One region of the Paraburkholderia sp. 40 genome, then DNA from elsewhere that is predicted to be linked to it. Evidence: riboswitches for the same ligand, from Rfam matches in the RefSeq annotation. Region 1 holds a riboswitch; the other holds the start of a gene.
The links. Region 1 has a riboswitch for cobalamin ahead of cobA (uroporphyrinogen-III C-methyltransferase). Riboswitches for the same ligand answer to the same signal wherever they lie in the genome.

Region 1 (8,532 bases):
GGCCACGGACAACGAGCGTAATCTGTCCGCGCACGCGCACTGGCCGGCGCTCCTCGATCCGACGCGCGGCGAGTTCGCGGCGCTGATGGCGCAGGGCGTCGAGGTGCGCGACGCGAACGAGCGCGACCATCTGCTGCGCTATGCGACCTGCACCAACGCGCAGGGCGAGACGACCGGCTGGATCGCCGGTCTCGTCGACGTGTCGGCGCTCCATGCGGCCGAGCGTCAGCGCGAAGACGCGCTGCGGCTGCTGTCGCACGACATGCGCTCGCCGCAGGCGTCGATCATTGCGCTGGTCGAGATCGAGCGCGCGCGGACCGAGCCTGCGCTCGCGCGCAGCGTGCTGGAGCGCATCGAACGCTACGCGCAACGCGCGCTCACGCTTGCCGACGACTTCGTGCAACTGGCGCGCGCCGAATCGCAGGCCTATGTGCTCGAGCCGCTGAGTCTGACCGAACTCGTCATCGATGCGAGCGACGAGGTCTGGCCGCAGGCGCATGCGAAGCGCATCGCGCTGCATACGGAATCCGGCGACGACGCCGACCACGATCCCTGGATCTGCGCCGACCGCTCGCTGATGACACGCGCGCTCGTCAATATTCTGAACAACGCGGTCAAGTACAGTCCGCCCGACACGCGCATCGTATGCAGCTTCGCTGGCCAGCCGGCGGCAAGGCGCGCGGGCAGCGAGGCGCCGCGCGTGTCGTGCACGATCCGCGACCAGGGCTATGGCATTCCTGAGGAGCAGCAAGCGGGATTGTTCGAGCGCTTTCGCCGTTTTCACGCGGCGGAGCGGCCGGAAGTGGGCGGCGCGGGACTCGGCATGGCGTTCGTCAAAACCGTCGTCACGCGCCACGGTGGCGGCGTCGAAGTCGTCAGCGCGCCCGGCGAGGGGACGGCCTTCACGATCTGGCTGCCCGCGCTCGACGACGCGCCCCTCGACGAATCGATCGGACCGCGCGTCTGATGCGCCTTTGATGTATTCGATGTACTAGAGAGAAAACAAAAAATGGCAAAGATCGCTCACCTCTGTGCCGCGCTGGCCGCGGCGAGCCTCACCGCTTGCGCGGGCCTGAGCGCCGACGTGCACACCGTCTCCGCTAACGGCGCCGACCGCGCCGTTGCGCTGCAAGGCGAGCAGACCTATTGGCTCGCGCGCACGCAGCCGCAGGACGACAGCGTCGACCATCCGCAAGTCGAAAAGCTGTTGCGCGACGAGTTGGCGAAACACGGGTTCGTCGATACGGCGGGCAAGCCCGCGCATTATCTGCTGTCGATGGCGTATAGCACGCGGCCGGCGTCGATCGGCATCGGTGGTGAGGATTGCGCGCCCGCCGATTGCGGCGCGGGCAGCGACGGTCCAGGCGCGCTGTTGTTTGGGCGCAAGTATCAGCACGCGCTGACGCTGCGATTTTTCGACTACGCGAGCGGCGCCGAGCGCTACAAGGTCGGCGCGGTGTTCATGGATCGCGATGCGGACCCGCTGCATGCACTGCCGTTGCTCGTGAAAACCGCGCTCGCGAAGCTGCCGTTCGATGCGCCAGCCGACTGGCGTGTGAAGCTCAGCATCGACAAGACGAGCGGTGTGCCGAACATCGACTCGATGGAACCGCTGCAGCGTTAAAACACCGCCTCGGATCGCCGGGGCCGCGAGTATCAGTTATTCCTGCGCCGGCTCGTCTCGCGGCCAGCGGTTTTCGAACAGGCAATCGGCGAGCGGCAGACGGCTCGCCCAGCGCTCCGTTTCGAGCATCGGCTCGCTATAGAAGGCAGCGACGTGGCCGAGGCACAGAATCGCGACCGGCCGCGCGCCTTCCGGCATCGCCAGTAGCTGGTGCACCGCGTCGACATCGAATAGCGACACCCAACCAAGCCCGAGTCCTTCCGCGCGCGCGGCGAGCCACATGTTCTGGATCGCGCACGCGACCGACGCGAGATCCATCTCCGGCAGCGTGCGACGGCCGAAGACGTGTCGCTCGCGCCCGTCCATCAACGCGATCACCAGCAGTTCCGCGCATTCGCGCATGCCTTCCACCTTCAGCTTCATGAACTCGTCGCGGCGCTTGCCGAGCGCATCGGCGGTGGCGAGCCGTTCGCGCTCGACGATGTCGCGCAAGCCCGTGCGCAGCGCCGCGTCGGTGATGCGCACGATGCGCCACGGCTGCATGTAGCCGACGCTCGGCGCGTGATGCGCCGCGTCGAGCAGACGCCGCAGCACCGCCGGATCGACCGGATCGGGCACGAAGTGGCGCATGTCGCGGCGTTCGTAAATCGCGCGATAGACCGCATCGCGCTCGGAGTCGTCAAAAGGTTGCGCCATAAAAGAGGGCGGCCGTGAAAGCCGGGTTGGAGGGCCAGTAAGCGTGCATATAGGTTGCCACAATCGGGCCCACGCGAAACACCGCTTCGCCGGGCGCGTCGCTGTGCGCGCGCGTGGCGAAGCGCTGCGGCGCAAGCGGCGTCGCGAGCTTCGAGTAGTGGAACGTGTGGCCGGTCAGCGTGCCGTGGACGCCATCGATCTGCTGCATGCCGAGCGACGTGAAGCGCGTTTGCATCGTCGCGTGACCGGGTAGCAGGCCCAGCATCGGCGTGCTAGTGCCTTGCGCGTCGGTCAGCGTGTCGAGCAGATAGAGCATGCCGCCGCACTCGGCGACCACCGGTTTGTCCGCCTCGACGTGCGCGCGGATCGATGCCGCGCTGGTCGAGTTGCCCGCGAGCGTCGCCAGATGCAGCTCGGGATAGCCGCCCGGCAGATAGAGCGCGTGCGTGCCGGCGGGCAACGCTTCGTCGGCAAGCGGCGAGAAATAGCTGAGCCGCGCGCCGAGCGCTTCGAGCAGCGCGACGTTGGCCGGATAGATGAACGAGAACGCGGCGTCGCGCGCGATCGCGATGTGCTTGCCTTCGAGCAGACGCGGCAGCACTTCGGGCGAGGGCACGCCGAAATCGACCGGGCGCGGCAGTTCGGCGAGCGCGGTCGACGCGAGCGTATCCGCCGCGCGTTCCAGGCGCGCTTCGAGATCGTCGATTTCATCGGCCTGGTGCAGGCCGAGGTGGCGGTCGGGCAGCGTGATCTCGTCGCTCGCGGCGAGGTGGCCGCACCAGCGCAACCCGGGCGGCAGCGCTTCCTGCAGCATCTGCGCGTGCCGAGCGGAGCCGACGCGATTCGCGAGCACGCCGTGGAACGGCAGTTGTGGTCTGAAGCGCGCAAGGCCGAATGCGAGCGCGCCGAAGGTCTGCGCCATCGCCTGCGCGGAAATCACCGCGAGCACCGGCACGCCGAACGTGGTCGCCAGATCGGCGCTGCTCGGCGTGCCGTCGAACAGGCCCATCACGCCTTCGATCAGGATCAGATCGGCTTCTTGCGCCGCCCGCGCGAGCAGGTTGCGACATGCGCTTTCGCCGACCATCCACAGATCGAGCGACAGCACCGGCGCGCCGCTCGCGCGCGCGAGGATCATCGGATCGAGAAAATCCGGTCCGGTCTTGAACACGCGCACGCGACGTCCGAGCCGCCGGTGATAACGCGCGAGACCGGCGGTGATCGTGGTTTTGCCTTGTCCCGACGCGGGCGCGCTGATGAACAGCGCGGGGCACGCCCCGAAGGAAGTCCCCTGGGGGGACGCCGCGGAGCAAGTCCCCTTGGGGGGCGCCCCGGACGAAGCCCCGTTGGAGGACGCCGACATCGCTCAGAACTCCACGCCGCGCTGCGCCTTCACACCTTGCTCGCGATACGGATGCTTGATCGCGCGCATTTCGGTGACGAGGTCGGCGGCTTCGATCAGCGCGTCCGGCGCATGGCGTCCGGTCACGACGACATGCAACATCGGCGCACGCGCGTTGATCACCGCGAGCACTTCGTCGAGCGGCAGGTATTCGTACTTCAGCACGGTGTTCAGCTCGTCGAGGATCACCATCTGGTAGTCGCCGCTTTCGATCATCCGCCGCGCTTCGTTCCAGCCTTTGCGCGCGGTCGCGATGTCGGCCTCGCGGTTCTGCGTGTTCCATGTGTAGCCGTCGCCCATCGTGACGAAATCGCATTGCGCGATCGCGCCGAGGAAATCGCGCTCCGACGTATGCAGCGCGCCCTTGATGAACTGCACGACGCCGAGCCGCATGCCGTGGCCGAGCACCCGCACGGCCATGCCGAACGCGGCCGTGCTCTTGCCCTTGCCGGTGCCGGTGTTGACGATCAGCAGGCCTTTTTCGACGGTCGCGCTGGCCTGCTTCTTTTCGTGGCCTTCGCGGCGGCGTTCGGTCATGCGTTGATGCGATTCCGGATCGGTTTTCATCGAGGGTCCTGGTCTTGAGAGGCGGGATGGGATGGGGGCGCGTCGCTAAGGGCAGCGTTGTTCGCCGCTGCGATCGCCACCGTGATGCCGGCGTGCGCGGTCTTGCGTACGATTAGACGCGCGTTTTGCGCGGTTGTGGTGGAGTCCGGCGCCGTTGCCGCCAGCAGCGCGCACGGCTCGCACACACCATCGACGCCGAGATGCGCGTGTGCCGCCGCCGACGGCGACGCGACTGGTACCGCGGCGATCTGCTCACGGCTGAACAGTTGCAGCGGCAGCTGATGACGTGAGCAGAATTCGAGCAGACCGGCTTCGTTGGCTTTGGTGTCGATCGTCGCGATGGCGCGGATCTGCTCGAAGGTATTCGATCCGAGCGCTGCGCGGACGGCGGCTTCGATCTCAGCGGCTTCGCTGTGCAAGCGGCAACCGATGCCGACGCTCAGCGTTTTGATCGCGCGTCCGAGTCCGTGTCGTGTCGCGCTCGCTCCCAGTTCGTGAGCAAAGCCGGCGTCGCGTTTGGCCGCATCACGCGCCAGTGCGAGCGACGCCACACCGCCGATCACGACGATCGCCGGCGAGCCGAGCCCCGCGCGCGCCACCGCCTCGGCGAACTCGCGAAGCGGCGCGAGCACATGACGCTGCTCAGGCCGCGTCGCCGACTCGATCGCCGCGCACGGCGTGTCGGCGGACATGCCGGCAGCCAGCAATGCGCGGGCGATCTCGCCGAGCCGGCGCATGCCCATGTAGATCACCAGCGTCATGCGCGTCGCGGCGAGCGCGGCCCAGTCCGGTTCGCCACTGCCGGCGCCGTGGCCGGTGACGAACACGACGCCCTGCGCGTGATCACGATGCGTGACCGCGATACCGAGCGCCGCGGGCGCCGCGATGCCGGCCGTGATGCCGTTGATCACGTCGACTTCGATACCCGCGGCCTGTAGCGCCTGCAACTCTTCGCCGCCGCGGCCGAACACGAACGGATCGCCGCCCTTGAGCCGCGCGACGCTGCGCCCCGCGCGCAGATGCCCGAGCATTCGCGCGACGATGTCGGCTTGCGGCGTCGACGGATGGCCGCCGCGTTTGCCGACGTACACGATTTGCGCGTCGGTGCGCGCGAACTGCAGCACGTCGGGATTCACCAGATCGTCGACGAGCACGACATCGGCCTGCGCGAGCGCGCGGGTGGCCTTCAGCGTGATCAGTTCGACGTCGCCGGGACCGGCGCCGATCAGCCAGGCGCGCGTCATCGCGGCGTGCATGGCGCGCGCCATGCGGTGATGGAAGAAGAGAAACGGCGTGCGACAGCGCGCGCGGCGGTGAATATAGAGGTCATGCGGAACTGCGAATCCGGGCACGCGCGATGCCGCGCTGCTACGCCTTCACATCCGTTCCCCGCGGATTCCGGCGGCCGGCGGCGCCGCGTGATGCACGGATGCAATGCGGCACCGCCTCCGCGTCTGGCCGGTATCCGGGCTGGCGGCCTCATGCGCTTCGCCTTCCCGTCCCGGTTTGTGGATTCGCGGGACAGTGGCATCAAAAAACGCATGCGCGGCACGTCGGACTCGAAGGCGAATCGAATCGCGCGCCGCAGGTCGCTTACCGTTGCGGGGACAGCACAGGTTGAACGCGCGAGGCGCTGCCTGTTTCCCGTTTAACTGCACACGCGAGCGCATGTGCGGGCACCAAACGCGCGCATACGATAGCACATGGCGCCTTGCCGGATAAGCCAGGGCGGCGCTTTCCGGCTCTGTGCGTTCCTTGACTGCGCAAGGCCGCGGGCCTACACTCGCACGCACTTTGGGTGCTCGCGTGCGCGCTCGTGCGCATGCAGTTAAACGGGAAACAGGGAGCCACCTGCTCTGGAGCGGCTAACCTGTGCTGTCCCCGCAACGGTAAGCGAAAAGCGGTTCCGGCTTGATAGCCGGGCACCGCAGTGCCGGCTTCGATGTCCTCGCGCAAGGTCGCGTGGACATTTCACCACTGGACGAGAAACCACTCGGCCGGGAAGGGGAAGCGGCGCTTTCGCCAGCCCGGATACCGGCCCAAAGAAGCAGAACGACCGCCGCGGGGATGCGGCGGCGCGTTCATGACCTCAGTTCCGCTTTCTGTATTTCCGTTGTCGCGGCAATGCCGTCGTTCGTCCCCGTGTCTGGTGATCGCTGGTACTGCTGCGCGTGCTTCATTCGCTCCATTCGCCAGCCGACGCGGACCCACGCGCGGACTTTCCGGCATACCGATCAACGCCAAGGGATGGACCTCACGATGCAAACTCAATTGCGCAAGATCCCCGTCACGATCGTCACGGGCTTTCTCGGCAGCGGCAAAACCACACTGCTGCGGCACATTCTTCAGCATGCGGGCGGCAAGCGCATCGCGGTGATCGTCAACGAGTTCGGCGAGCTCGGCATCGACGGCGAAATCCTCAAAGGCTGCGGCATCGGTTGCGATGAAAACGGCGTCGAGACCGAAGGGCAATTGTATGAACTCGCGAACGGTTGTTTGTGCTGCACCGTGCAGGAAGAATTTTTCCCGGTGATGGAAAAGCTCGCGGAGCGCCGCGACGAACTCGATCACGTGCTGATCGAAACGTCGGGGCTCGCGTTGCCGAAGCCGCTCGTGCAGGCGTTCAACTGGCCGCAGATCCGCAATGGCTTCACGGTCGACGCGGTGGTGACGGTGGTGGACGGCCCGGCCGCCGCGAGCGGCCAGTTCGCCGATAACCCGCTCGCCGTCGATGCACAGCGCAAGGCCGATCCGAATCTCGATCACGAGTCGCCGCTGCACGAGCTGTTCGAAGACCAGTTGTCGGCGGCCGATCTGGTGATTCTGAACAAGACCGATCTGATCGACGACGCGCGGCAGCACGAGGTCGAAGCCGCGATCCGCGCGGAGATTCCGCCGCAGGTGAAGATCGTACGTGCGCAGCAGGGGCGGCTCGACCTGCATACGCTGCTGGGCCTCGAAGCGGCGTCGGAAGAGACGATCCACCTGCGTCATGACCACCACGGTTCCGCCGACGACCCCGATCATCACCACGATGAATTCGATGCGGTCGTCGTGCAGGCATCCGTACCGTCGCGCGACGCGGCGCTCGCCGCCTTGCAGACGCTCGTCGAAACCCACACGATTTACCGTGTCAAAGGCTTCGCGGCACTGCAGGGCGCGGCGATGCGTCTCGTGATCCAGGGCGTGGGCCGGCGCTTCGACAGCTACTTCGACCGGCGCTGGCAAGCGGGTGAAAATGGCGACGGCGCGTTGAGCCGCTTCGTGCTGATCGGCGCAGACCTCGACCAACACGCGCTGCAACAGGCGTTCGACGCAGCGCTCGACGCGACGTCGAACGCGACGGCATAAACGGGCGCACCAGCATGCATCTGCTGCGCACGACGCCGGGCGGCTTCGTCGACGATACGCAGGGCGTGATCCGCATCGATCAGCAGCCCGCCGAGATCGTCGTGCTCAGTTCCGCCGACACCACGCTGTCGCTGCTCGCGAGCGTGGTGCCGCGTCTCGGCGACGGCTTTCCGAGCGTGCGGCTCGCGAACGTTACGTATCTGCGTCAGCCTGCCTCGGTCGATTTCTATCTGGACGACGTGTTGCAGCATGCGCGCGTGGTTGTCGTCGATCATCTCGGCGGCGAAGCGTATTGGCCGTACGGCATCGAGCAGGTGGTCGCGCTCGCGCAGCGCAAACAGCAAACGCTCGCGATGTTTTCCGGCGATCTGCAGGAAGACCCGAACCTGCTCGCGCGCAGCACCGCGAGCGCCGGGTTGTGTCAGCAGCTGTGGCGCTATCTGCGCGAGGGCGGTCCGCAGAACGCCGAGGCGTTTTTGCGCTGCATCGCGTATCGCGCGCTCGACTGGGGGCGCGAACCCGATCCGCCGCGCGCGTTGCCGGCCGCGTCGCTGTATCACCCTGAGCGCGATACCCCCATCGTCGCCGACTGGCAGGCGCGTTGGCGGCAAGACGCGCCGGTCGTCGCGATTCTGTTCTACAAGGCGCATCTGCAGGCCGCCAATACTGCGGTGTTCGATGCGCTGATCGACGCGCTCGAAGCGCAAGGGCTCAATCCGCTGCCGCTCGCGATCACGTCGCTGAAGGATGCGGTGAGCCGCGATGTCGTGCAGTCGCTGTGCGCGCGACATGGTGTCGCGCTCGTGCTGAACACGACCGCGTTCGCCGCTTCCGCGATCGACGACCCGGAGCCGCTCGCGCTCGCCGGCGACGCGCCCGTGTTTCAGGTGAT
Region 2 (8,532 bases), on a different contig from region 1:
TCACGCCTTCGGCGGCGATGCCGTGGTCGCCCGCGAAAACGATCATCGCGGGACGCTGCACGGTGGGACGCGTACTACGCTGGATCAGGCCCATCTGGCGCGCGAGCGTTTCGAGCCGGCCGAGGCTGCCGGGCGGTTTGGTGCGCGTATCGATGATCCGCTGCAGTTCGGCGCGTAGCGTCTGATCGAGCGGCGCGACTTCGGGCAAACCGGCTGGGTGTGGGATGCGAGTCATAGGTGTGATCGAAACAAGGGATAGGAATAAATATCAGCCTGACTGTGCGTCATGGCCGGCAGCCGATTCGTGACGCGCGCGCGGCGCGGGTATCAGCGCCTCGTGCTCGCCGTCGCGAATCAGAATCAGCGGATAGCCGAACGCGCGGCTCGTCAACGCGGGCGTCAGCACGTCGCGCACTGGGCCCGCATACGCGCCGCCCGCGCCGTCGAGCAGCAACGCGTGCGTCGCGAAGCGGCGCGCGAGGTTCAGGTCGTGGCACGAGAACAGCACACTACGGCGCGGTTCGCGCGTCCATGCGACGAGCGCGTCGAGACAGTCGACCTGATGATGCAGGTCGAGATGCGACAACGGTTCATCGAGCAGCAACAGCGGCGCGTCCTGGCACAGCACCGCCGCGAGGGCAACGCGCTGACGCTCGCCGCCCGACAGCGACAGCACGTCGCGCGCCGCAAAGTCCGCGAGGCCGAGCCGTTCGAGCGCCGCCCGCGCGGCCGCGCGATCCTCGTCGCGCTCCCAGCCCCTGCCGCCCAGATGCGGGAAGCGGTTCAGCAGCACGATGTCGAGCACGCTTGCGTTGAACGCATCGGCCGCGCTTTGCGGCATCAGCGCGCGGCGCCGTGCGAGCGGCAGCGGCTGCCAGTCGGCCACGCGCACGCCATCGAGTTCGACATGGCCCGCCGCCGGATGCAACAGCCCCGCCAGCGTCGATAGCAAGGTGGTCTTGCCCGCGCCGTTCGGCCCGGCGATGCACCAGATTTCGCCCGCATGGAACGTGTGCGTGAACGCGTCGAGCAAGGTGCGCGCGCCGGCGCGCAACGTCAGGCGCTGCGTGCTCAGCATCGAACAGGTGGGGCTGGGTTTGGCTCGTATCATCGGCGGCGTTTGAGCAGCATCCACAGGAACACCGGCACGCCGACCAGCGACGTGATCACGCCGACCGGCAATTGCGCGGGCGCGATCACGGTCCGCGCGATCAGATCCGCGCCCATCACCGCGACACCGCCGCCGAGCGCGGCCGCCGGCAGCAGCATGCGCTGATCGTTGCCGAACGCGAGCCGCAGCATGTGCGGCACGACGAGACCGACGAAGCCGATCGTGCCCGCGGTCGTCACCGCCGCAGCCGCCGCCAGCGACGCGACCAGGTACACACGCAAACGCAGCGGCATCACGGCGACGCCCAACGCCTGCGCGGCCGCGTCGCCGCGCAGCAACACGTTCAGACGCGGCGCGGCCGGCACGATCGCAAGCAACACGAGCGCGAGCGCCATCAGCGCGGTCCACGGCACCGCGCCGCCATTCAGGTCGCCGGTGAGCCAGAACAGCATGCCGCGCAGACGGCTGTCGGGCGCGAGATTGAGCAGCAGCGTGATCAGCGCGCCCCACCCGGCCGCGATCACCGCGCCGGTCAATAGCAAACGGGGCGACGTGTCCTGCGGCTCGCCGCGCCATAGCTCGCGACGCGCGAGGCCGAGCACCAGCAGGATCGACACGAACGCACCCGCGAACGCGCTCGCATCGACGAGCCACCATGCGCCGCCCGCGATCATCGCAACGAGCGCGAACGTCGCCGCGCCGCCCGACACGCCGAGCACGTATGGCTCGGCCAGCGGATTGCGCAGCAGCACCTGCAGCAGCGCGCCGGCGAGCGCGAGCAACGCGCCGCACGCGAAGCCCGCGAGCGCGCGCGGCAAACGCAACGTACGCACGATTTCGCCGGCGAGATCGTCGCTGCCCGTGCCGCGGAACGTGTGCGTCGGCACGAGCGCCAAAAGCACGCGCGACGGCGCGAGCGGCACGCTGCCGAGCACCAGCGACGCGCCGAGCACCGCGATGGCGGCGAGCGCGAGGCCGAGCCAGATCGCGGCCGCGCGTTTCGCGTTCATCGGGCGCGGCGTCGCCATCGCGGCGCGCAGCGAAGTGGACGCGCGACTCATCCGCGTGCGCTCACGCATGCGGCCAACCCGGCGCGCGCGTCACTGCTGCTGCCAGCCGAGCGTGAGATACGCACCACGTCGCGGCGAGTTATACGAGTAGGCCGTTTCATAATCCTTGTTGAACAGATTGTCGATTTGCGCACTGACGTACCACGCTTTGGTGACGTTGTAGCGCGCCGACAGATTCACGATGCCATAACCGCCGAGGTTGCCCGTGCTATCGGTGCGCGGACCGCTGACGATCCACTCGCCGCCAACCCGCCAGCCACCGATGCTGCGATTCACCGCGAACGACCCGAACCGACGCGCGCGCCGCACGAGGTCGGTACCGTTGTCGAGATCGACCGGGTTCTGCAGCGTCACCGTTGCGCGCACGTCGGTCTTGCCGACATGACCGCTCCACGATCCCTCGAGTCCCTGCACCTTCGCATGGCCGACGTTCTCCGCGAGGTAGATGCCGGGGATCGTCTGCACGTAGTCGATCAGATTCGTATAACGCGTCTGGAAGGCGTTCAACCGCATCACGCCGAGCGCATCGGTCGCGTACTGCAAACCGGCTTCGACCGAATGACTGCGCTCGGGCTGGATCGACGGGTTGCCGCTGATCGGATAGTACAGATCGTCGAAGCTCGGCGCGCGGAACGCATCCGAATAGCTTGCGGTTACCTTCCAGCGCGACGTGATGTCGAATCCGTAGCCGAGATAGTAACTGTTCGCCCCACCGAAATCGGAGTACTGGTCGCGTCGCACGTTGGCCTGAATCTGGTTGCGGCCGAAGCGCGCGCTGTAGCCCGCGAAGACCGAATCGACGTGACGGTCGGGCGCGGCGAACGTGTCGGAGTCGAGCGTCTGGTCGAGATGCTCGTAGCCGAGTTGCAGCTTCTGGTTCGCGGCGAGCGCGAAATCGTTCTGCCACGTGTACTGACGATTGTCGGTATCGAAGCGGCCGTTGTAGATGCCATTGGTGTTCGACACGCTGCGGTCGTCGCCCTCGGCGAGCGTGACGTGGGTGGTCCACCAGTCGGTCAGCTTGCCGTTCGCGAATACCGACACCTGACGCACCTTGCTATAGAGATTGTTCAGATCGGTGGGCTCGCCGTACGCATTGTCGTAGCTGTTGTCGTTGTTCGACTGGAAGTAGCTGACGCCCGCGTCCCACCTGTCGGTGAACATGTGACGCAGCGACGCGCTGATGCTCTCGTTCAGATTGCCGTTTGCGTTCGGATTCGCGTTCGGCGCCTCGAGCGGATTGAGCGACGAAAAGCCGTCGTCCTTCGTGCGTGCGAGCGAAATATTGAAAGTCGTGCGGCCGTCCTGATCGAGCGCGCCGTTCACGCCGGCCGTTTGCGTCTGCGTGCGATAGCTGCCGTAGCCGACCGAAAAATTGAAACGCGGCGGATGATCGCCGCCGTCTTTCGTGAACACCTGCACGACGCCGCCGATCGCGCCCGAGCCATACAACGCCGACACGTTGCCGTTCACCACTTCGACGTGATCGACCTGATCGAGCGGAATCTGCGCGAGCTGAGCTGAGCCGAGACTCACCGAATCGACGCGCACGCCGTCGATCAGCAGCAGCGATTGCGTCGACGATGCGCCGCGCAGAAAGAGGCTCGTGGTCGAACCGGGGCCACCCGTGCGCGAGATTTGCGCGCCTGGCGCGAGTTGCAACAGGCCGGGCAGATCGGTCGCGGTCGTGTCGGCGACGTCCTGCTGATCGAACTGCGTAGTCTGCGGGATCGCATCGCGCAACGCTTGCGGTCCGCGTTGCGCGGTCACGACGATCGGCGACAGCACGTTGCCCGACGCATCGGTGGAAGTGAGATTGGCCGCGTCGGCAACGTTTGCGGCGCTCGCAGCGGTTGCATCCGTCGCGGACGATGAAGACGCGGGCTCGGCGCTTTGCGCATGCACGACGAGCGGCAGGCTCGCGAACGCGAGCAGCGTTGCGCGGGCGATGGGGGACAGCATGGGATGACATTCCTGTGGATAGCGTGCGCGGCCTGCTTCCCCGCGGGCCGACGCGTCACGAGCGCCCCCTTGTTTAGCGTTTTCGCGGGGGGACGTCCCTCTTTTCTGGCCGGTATCCGGGCTACGACACATCGATCCGCCTTCCCACGCGTGACGCGCAGTGGCACACTCGCACGTTGAACTTCCAACCTTGCGACCAGGACCGACCTGCATGAGCACATCACATGCGGTCGCTTACCGTTGCGGGGGCAGCGCAGGTTCGCGCATCCGGTTTTGGCACCGCGCGCGCCCTGCTTCCCGTTTAACTGCGCGCGCCGAAAAGCGCGCGCGGGCACCAGAGTGCGGGAAGTTTAGGAGCGGCCTCGCGGGGCGTCAAGAAAGGTCGACCGGAGCGCAATCGGTTCTGTTGAATGCAGGTTATTGTCGGATGGATTGCCGGTTTTTATCTTATGGTCGACGACGCGACACCCAACGAACGTGCACGAAGCGATGCTGTTACGTCTCGAAACGAGACAATTGTCGGAACCTGTAATATTCCGCGCTAAAATGCGATGTCTTTAGAGGACGCAGCACATGCTCACCGAACTCGAATCACTCTCCCAGAACATCGGCAAGCTGATTGCGATCAGCCAGCGCCACAACGAAGCGCGGCTCGCGCTCGAAGAGCAGCTCGCGCAAACGCGTGCCGAAGTGCAAGCCACGCATGCGGAACTCGCGCAATTGCGCGAAGAGCGCGACGCACTGCAGGCGGAACGCGACGCGCTGTCCGCCAAGATCGACGACGCTCAGGTGCGCCTGAATGCGATTCTCGAAAAATTGCCGCGCGCACGCGCGAGCAGCGAACCGGATAACCAGCTCGATCTGCTCGAGTCCGCCCAGCCCGAACATGAGGAAGCGGAAAGCGACGTGAGCCGACACGGAGAAAGCGCATGACCACCAAGCAGATCGAAGTATCGATTCTCGAAGTACCCTATCGTCTCGCCTGTTCGCCGGAAACCGAAGGCGCGCTGCTCGAGGCGGTCGCGCGCGTCGACGCCGAGATGAAGAAAATCCGCAGCGGCAGCAACGTGCGCGGCACCGATCGCATCGCCGTGATGGCTGCGCTGTCGCTGGCATCGGAACTGCTTAAGCTGCAAAGCAGCGTGCGACACGGAGAAGCATTTCCTGCTGAAGAAATCCGGCGTACAATGCAGCAAATGAACGAACAGCTAGGTACTGTGATCGAGCAGTACAGCTTGCAGTAAGCAGTAGTGGGCCGGTTTCGAATCGGTCACGTGTTCAACGGTTTGGGTTGTAGCATCATCGGTTAGCTTCCCTGCCTGGTTCGCCAAGGTCATACATTCCTTGAACCAATGCCATGTGCACGGTTGCGGAAATTTGTAGCACGGGTGTGCGCGTCACTCAGTCTGATGTACCCGAAGTGTTGCTAACTGCGACCAATTCTGAACCCTCGGTTCAGGATGCCGGCCTAGCGGCTAAGGCGGGGACCTTATCTGGAACGGCATCGGACTTCGGTTCGATGCCGTTTTTCTTTGGTCGTCGTTTTTTCGTTTGAGCGCCTTTTTCAGGGGCTTTTCCGTACGCGCCTGCTGTTGTTGCGCTTCGTTCAATCTCACACGCTCACTCCGATTCATGCGCTACTGGCTGATGAAGTCCGAACCGGACGAAGCAAGCATCGACGACCTCGCCAACGCACCTCATCGCACCTTGCCGTGGACCGGCGTACGCAACTATCAGGCGCGCAACTTCATGCGCGACGTGATGCAGGTCGGCGACGGCGTGCTCTTCTATCATTCGAGCTGTCCGGAGCCCGGCATCGCGGGCATCGCGGAGGTCTCGTCGACCGCGTATCCGGACCCGACCCAGTTCGATAAAAAGAGTCCGTACTACGACGCGAAATCGTCGCCGGAAACGCCGCGCTGGATGCTCGTCGACGTCGTGTTCAGGAAGAAAATCGCGCTGATTCCGCTTGCCGCGCTGCGCGAGCATGCCGAATTGCAGGACATGCGCGTGCTCGCCAAAGGCAACCGCCTGTCGATCACGCCGGTGACCGAAGCCGAATGGCGCTTCATCACTAAACAGCTGGTTTAAGGGCGAACGCGCGACGCGGCACCTGTCATGATCGCATCCAGGTCATCGTTTCCGATGCGGCGGCGAAGCACTAATTGGGGAACCAAGCGTCGGTAAAACGCGCCTAATCGGTCGACGAAAGCGTGAGCTCGAACCGGCCGCTCGACGGCAAGCCGATGCATTCGCCAGCGCATCCGTCAAACCGCGCGCCACCGCCCGGCGCTCGCGTCGAACGTGCACAACCTGTTCAAACAAGGATTCCAGTCATGACGACAAAAACCGCACGGTCCCTCGCACTTGCGCTCGCCTTGGGCGCGCCTGTGGCACTCGCACTGAACCCTGCGCCCGCTCGAGCGCAGACCATGATGCCGCAGCCTTCGGGCGTGCTGTCGCTGAATGCGCAGGCGAGCGCGGAAGTCCCGCAGGACGAAGTCGAAATCACGCTGTTTTACGAGCAGGAAGCGAGCGAGCCGTCGTCGCTGACGTCGACGCTGAACGAACGCGCCGACGCGGCATTGCAGAAAGCGCGCGGCGTCAGCGGCGTGACCGCGCGCTCGGGCGCGTTCTCGATCTTCCCGTCGACGGACCGCGACGGACGCATCTCGACGTGGCGCGGCCGCACGGAAGTCGTGCTCGAATCGCGCGACTTCGCCGCGGCATCGAAGCTCGCCGGACAGATGGCATCGATCATGCAGGTTGGCAACGTGCGTTTCTCGCTGTCGCCGGAAGCGCAGCGCGCGGCCGAACAGCGGCTCAGCGGCGAGGCGATCAAATCGTTTCGCGAGCAGGCCGCGGCGTCCTCGCAGGCGTTCGGCTTTAGCGGCTATTCGATCCGCGAGGTCAACGTGAATCACAGCGGCGTGATGCCGCGTCCGATGATGATGATGAGCGCACGCGCGATGGGCGCCGACGCGAAGAGCGCGCCGCTGTCGCTCGAAGGCGGCACGTCGACGGTGACGGTCAACGTGTCGGGGTCGGTGCAGATGAAGTGACGCGCAAGCGCAAGCCCCAACAGAAAACGCCACGGCATCCATCGATGCCGTGGCGTTTTTTCATGCAACACTCGCTACGCTAGCCGAGCGCCGCTCAGTTCGCGCCAACCGCCTGCGCCGGCTCGCGACGCCCACGGCGATACGCCCACACCATCAGGCCGATGCCCGCGAGAATCATGGGCAGCGACAGCCATTGACCCATCGACAGCCCCATCGCGAGCAGGCCGAGGAAATCGTCCGGCTCGCGCGCGAATTCGACCGTGAAGCGCGCAAGGCCGTAGCCGATCAGGAACATCGCGGAAATCGCGCCGAGCGGCTTCGGTTTGCGCGAGAAAAAGATCAGCACAAAGAACAGCGCCACGCCTTCGAGCGCGATCTCGTACAGCTCCGACGGATGTCGCGGCAGCATGTGATATTGCGCGAACACTTCGTTCAGATGCCATTGCGCGGCCAGTTGCGGATGCGCGGCGAGCCATGTGGCGTCGTCAGGCGCGGCGCCGGGAAACAGCATCGCCCACGGCGCCGACGGATCGGTCACGCGGCCCCACAGCTCGCCGTTGATGAAATTGCCGAGGCGCCCCGCCGCGAGGCCCGTGGGCACCATCGGCGCGACGAAGTCGGTGACTTGCAGCCACGAGCGCTTGCGCTGATAAGCGAACAGCATCATCGCGATCGTCACGCCGAGAAAGCCGCCGTGAAACGACATGCCGCCTTCCCACACCTTGAAGATGTCGAGCGGATGCGCGAAATAAAAGCTCGCCTTGTAGAACAGCACATAGCCGAGCCGGCCGCCGAGGATCGTACCTAGCACGCCGTAGAACAGCATGTCGTCGATATCCTTCGCGGTCCAGCCTTGCGCGGCGACGTACGGCAGCCGCAGCCGCAGCCGGGCAACGACGATCGCCGCGACGAACGCGACGAGGTACATCAAGCCATACCAGCGCACGGCGAGCGGCCCCAGATGGATGGCGACAGGGTCGAAATTGGGGTGAATGAGCATCGTGTAGTTATGGGCAGTTCAGGTTCGAAAGCAGTTTTTACAGGGAATCAGAAGCGGGATCTAGACACGCGACGCGACGCTCGCCGCATGCGCGCGCACGATGTCGATGAAGCCCGCCAGCACCGGGCTGACCTCGTCGGTGCGCCAGACGAGGCCCGTCTCGATCGCGGGCACCGACTCGGACAGCGGCCGGTACACGACGCCCGTGCGCCGCAGGTTACGCAACGATTGCGGCACCAGCGCGACGCCCATGCCGGCCGACACGAGACTCACGATGGTCTGCATCTGGATCGCCTCCTGGCCGATCCGTGGCGCGAGGCCCGCAAC

Region 2: another riboswitch for cobalamin. It lies ahead of OKW28_RS36820 (TonB-dependent receptor domain-containing protein); the one in region 1 lies ahead of cobA (uroporphyrinogen-III C-methyltransferase).

The regions. Positions count from the first base shown of each region.
Region 1 is NZ_JBNPVY010000002.1:32,630-41,161, forward strand. Features, by position in the region: gene OKW28_RS01470 (CHASE2 domain-containing protein) at 1-967, shown strand, start outside; gene OKW28_RS01475 (DUF4136 domain-containing protein) at 1,010-1,624, shown strand; gene bluB (5,6-dimethylbenzimidazole synthase) at 1,661-2,320, opposite strand; gene OKW28_RS01485 (cobyrinate a,c-diamide synthase) at 2,304-3,683, opposite strand; gene cobO (cob(I)yrinic acid a,c-diamide adenosyltransferase) at 3,687-4,289, opposite strand; gene OKW28_RS01495 (cobalamin biosynthesis protein) at 4,286-4,825, opposite strand; partial or broken gene cobA (uroporphyrinogen-III C-methyltransferase) at 4,808-5,533, opposite strand; cobalamin riboswitch at 5,729-5,988, opposite strand; cobalamin riboswitch at 6,069-6,346, shown strand; gene cobW (cobalamin biosynthesis protein CobW) at 6,549-7,640, shown strand; gene cobN (cobaltochelatase subunit CobN) at 7,655-8,532, shown strand, end outside.
Region 2 is NZ_JBNPVY010000004.1:3,209,118-3,217,649, forward strand. Features, by position in the region: gene cobT (nicotinate-nucleotide--dimethylbenzimidazole phosphoribosyltransferase) at 1-235, opposite strand, end outside; gene OKW28_RS36810 (ABC transporter ATP-binding protein) at 269-1,078, opposite strand; gene OKW28_RS36815 (FecCD family ABC transporter permease) at 1,108-2,172, opposite strand; gene OKW28_RS36820 (TonB-dependent receptor domain-containing protein) at 2,212-4,143, opposite strand; cobalamin riboswitch at 4,234-4,497, opposite strand; gene OKW28_RS36825 (ATPase) at 4,717-5,076, shown strand; gene OKW28_RS36830 (cell division protein ZapA) at 5,073-5,387, shown strand; RNA gene ssrS (6S RNA) at 5,453-5,634, shown strand; gene OKW28_RS36840 (EVE domain-containing protein) at 5,776-6,234, shown strand; gene OKW28_RS36845 (SIMPL domain-containing protein) at 6,480-7,205, shown strand; gene lgt (prolipoprotein diacylglyceryl transferase) at 7,300-8,205, opposite strand; gene OKW28_RS36855 (LysR family transcriptional regulator) at 8,266-8,532, opposite strand, start outside.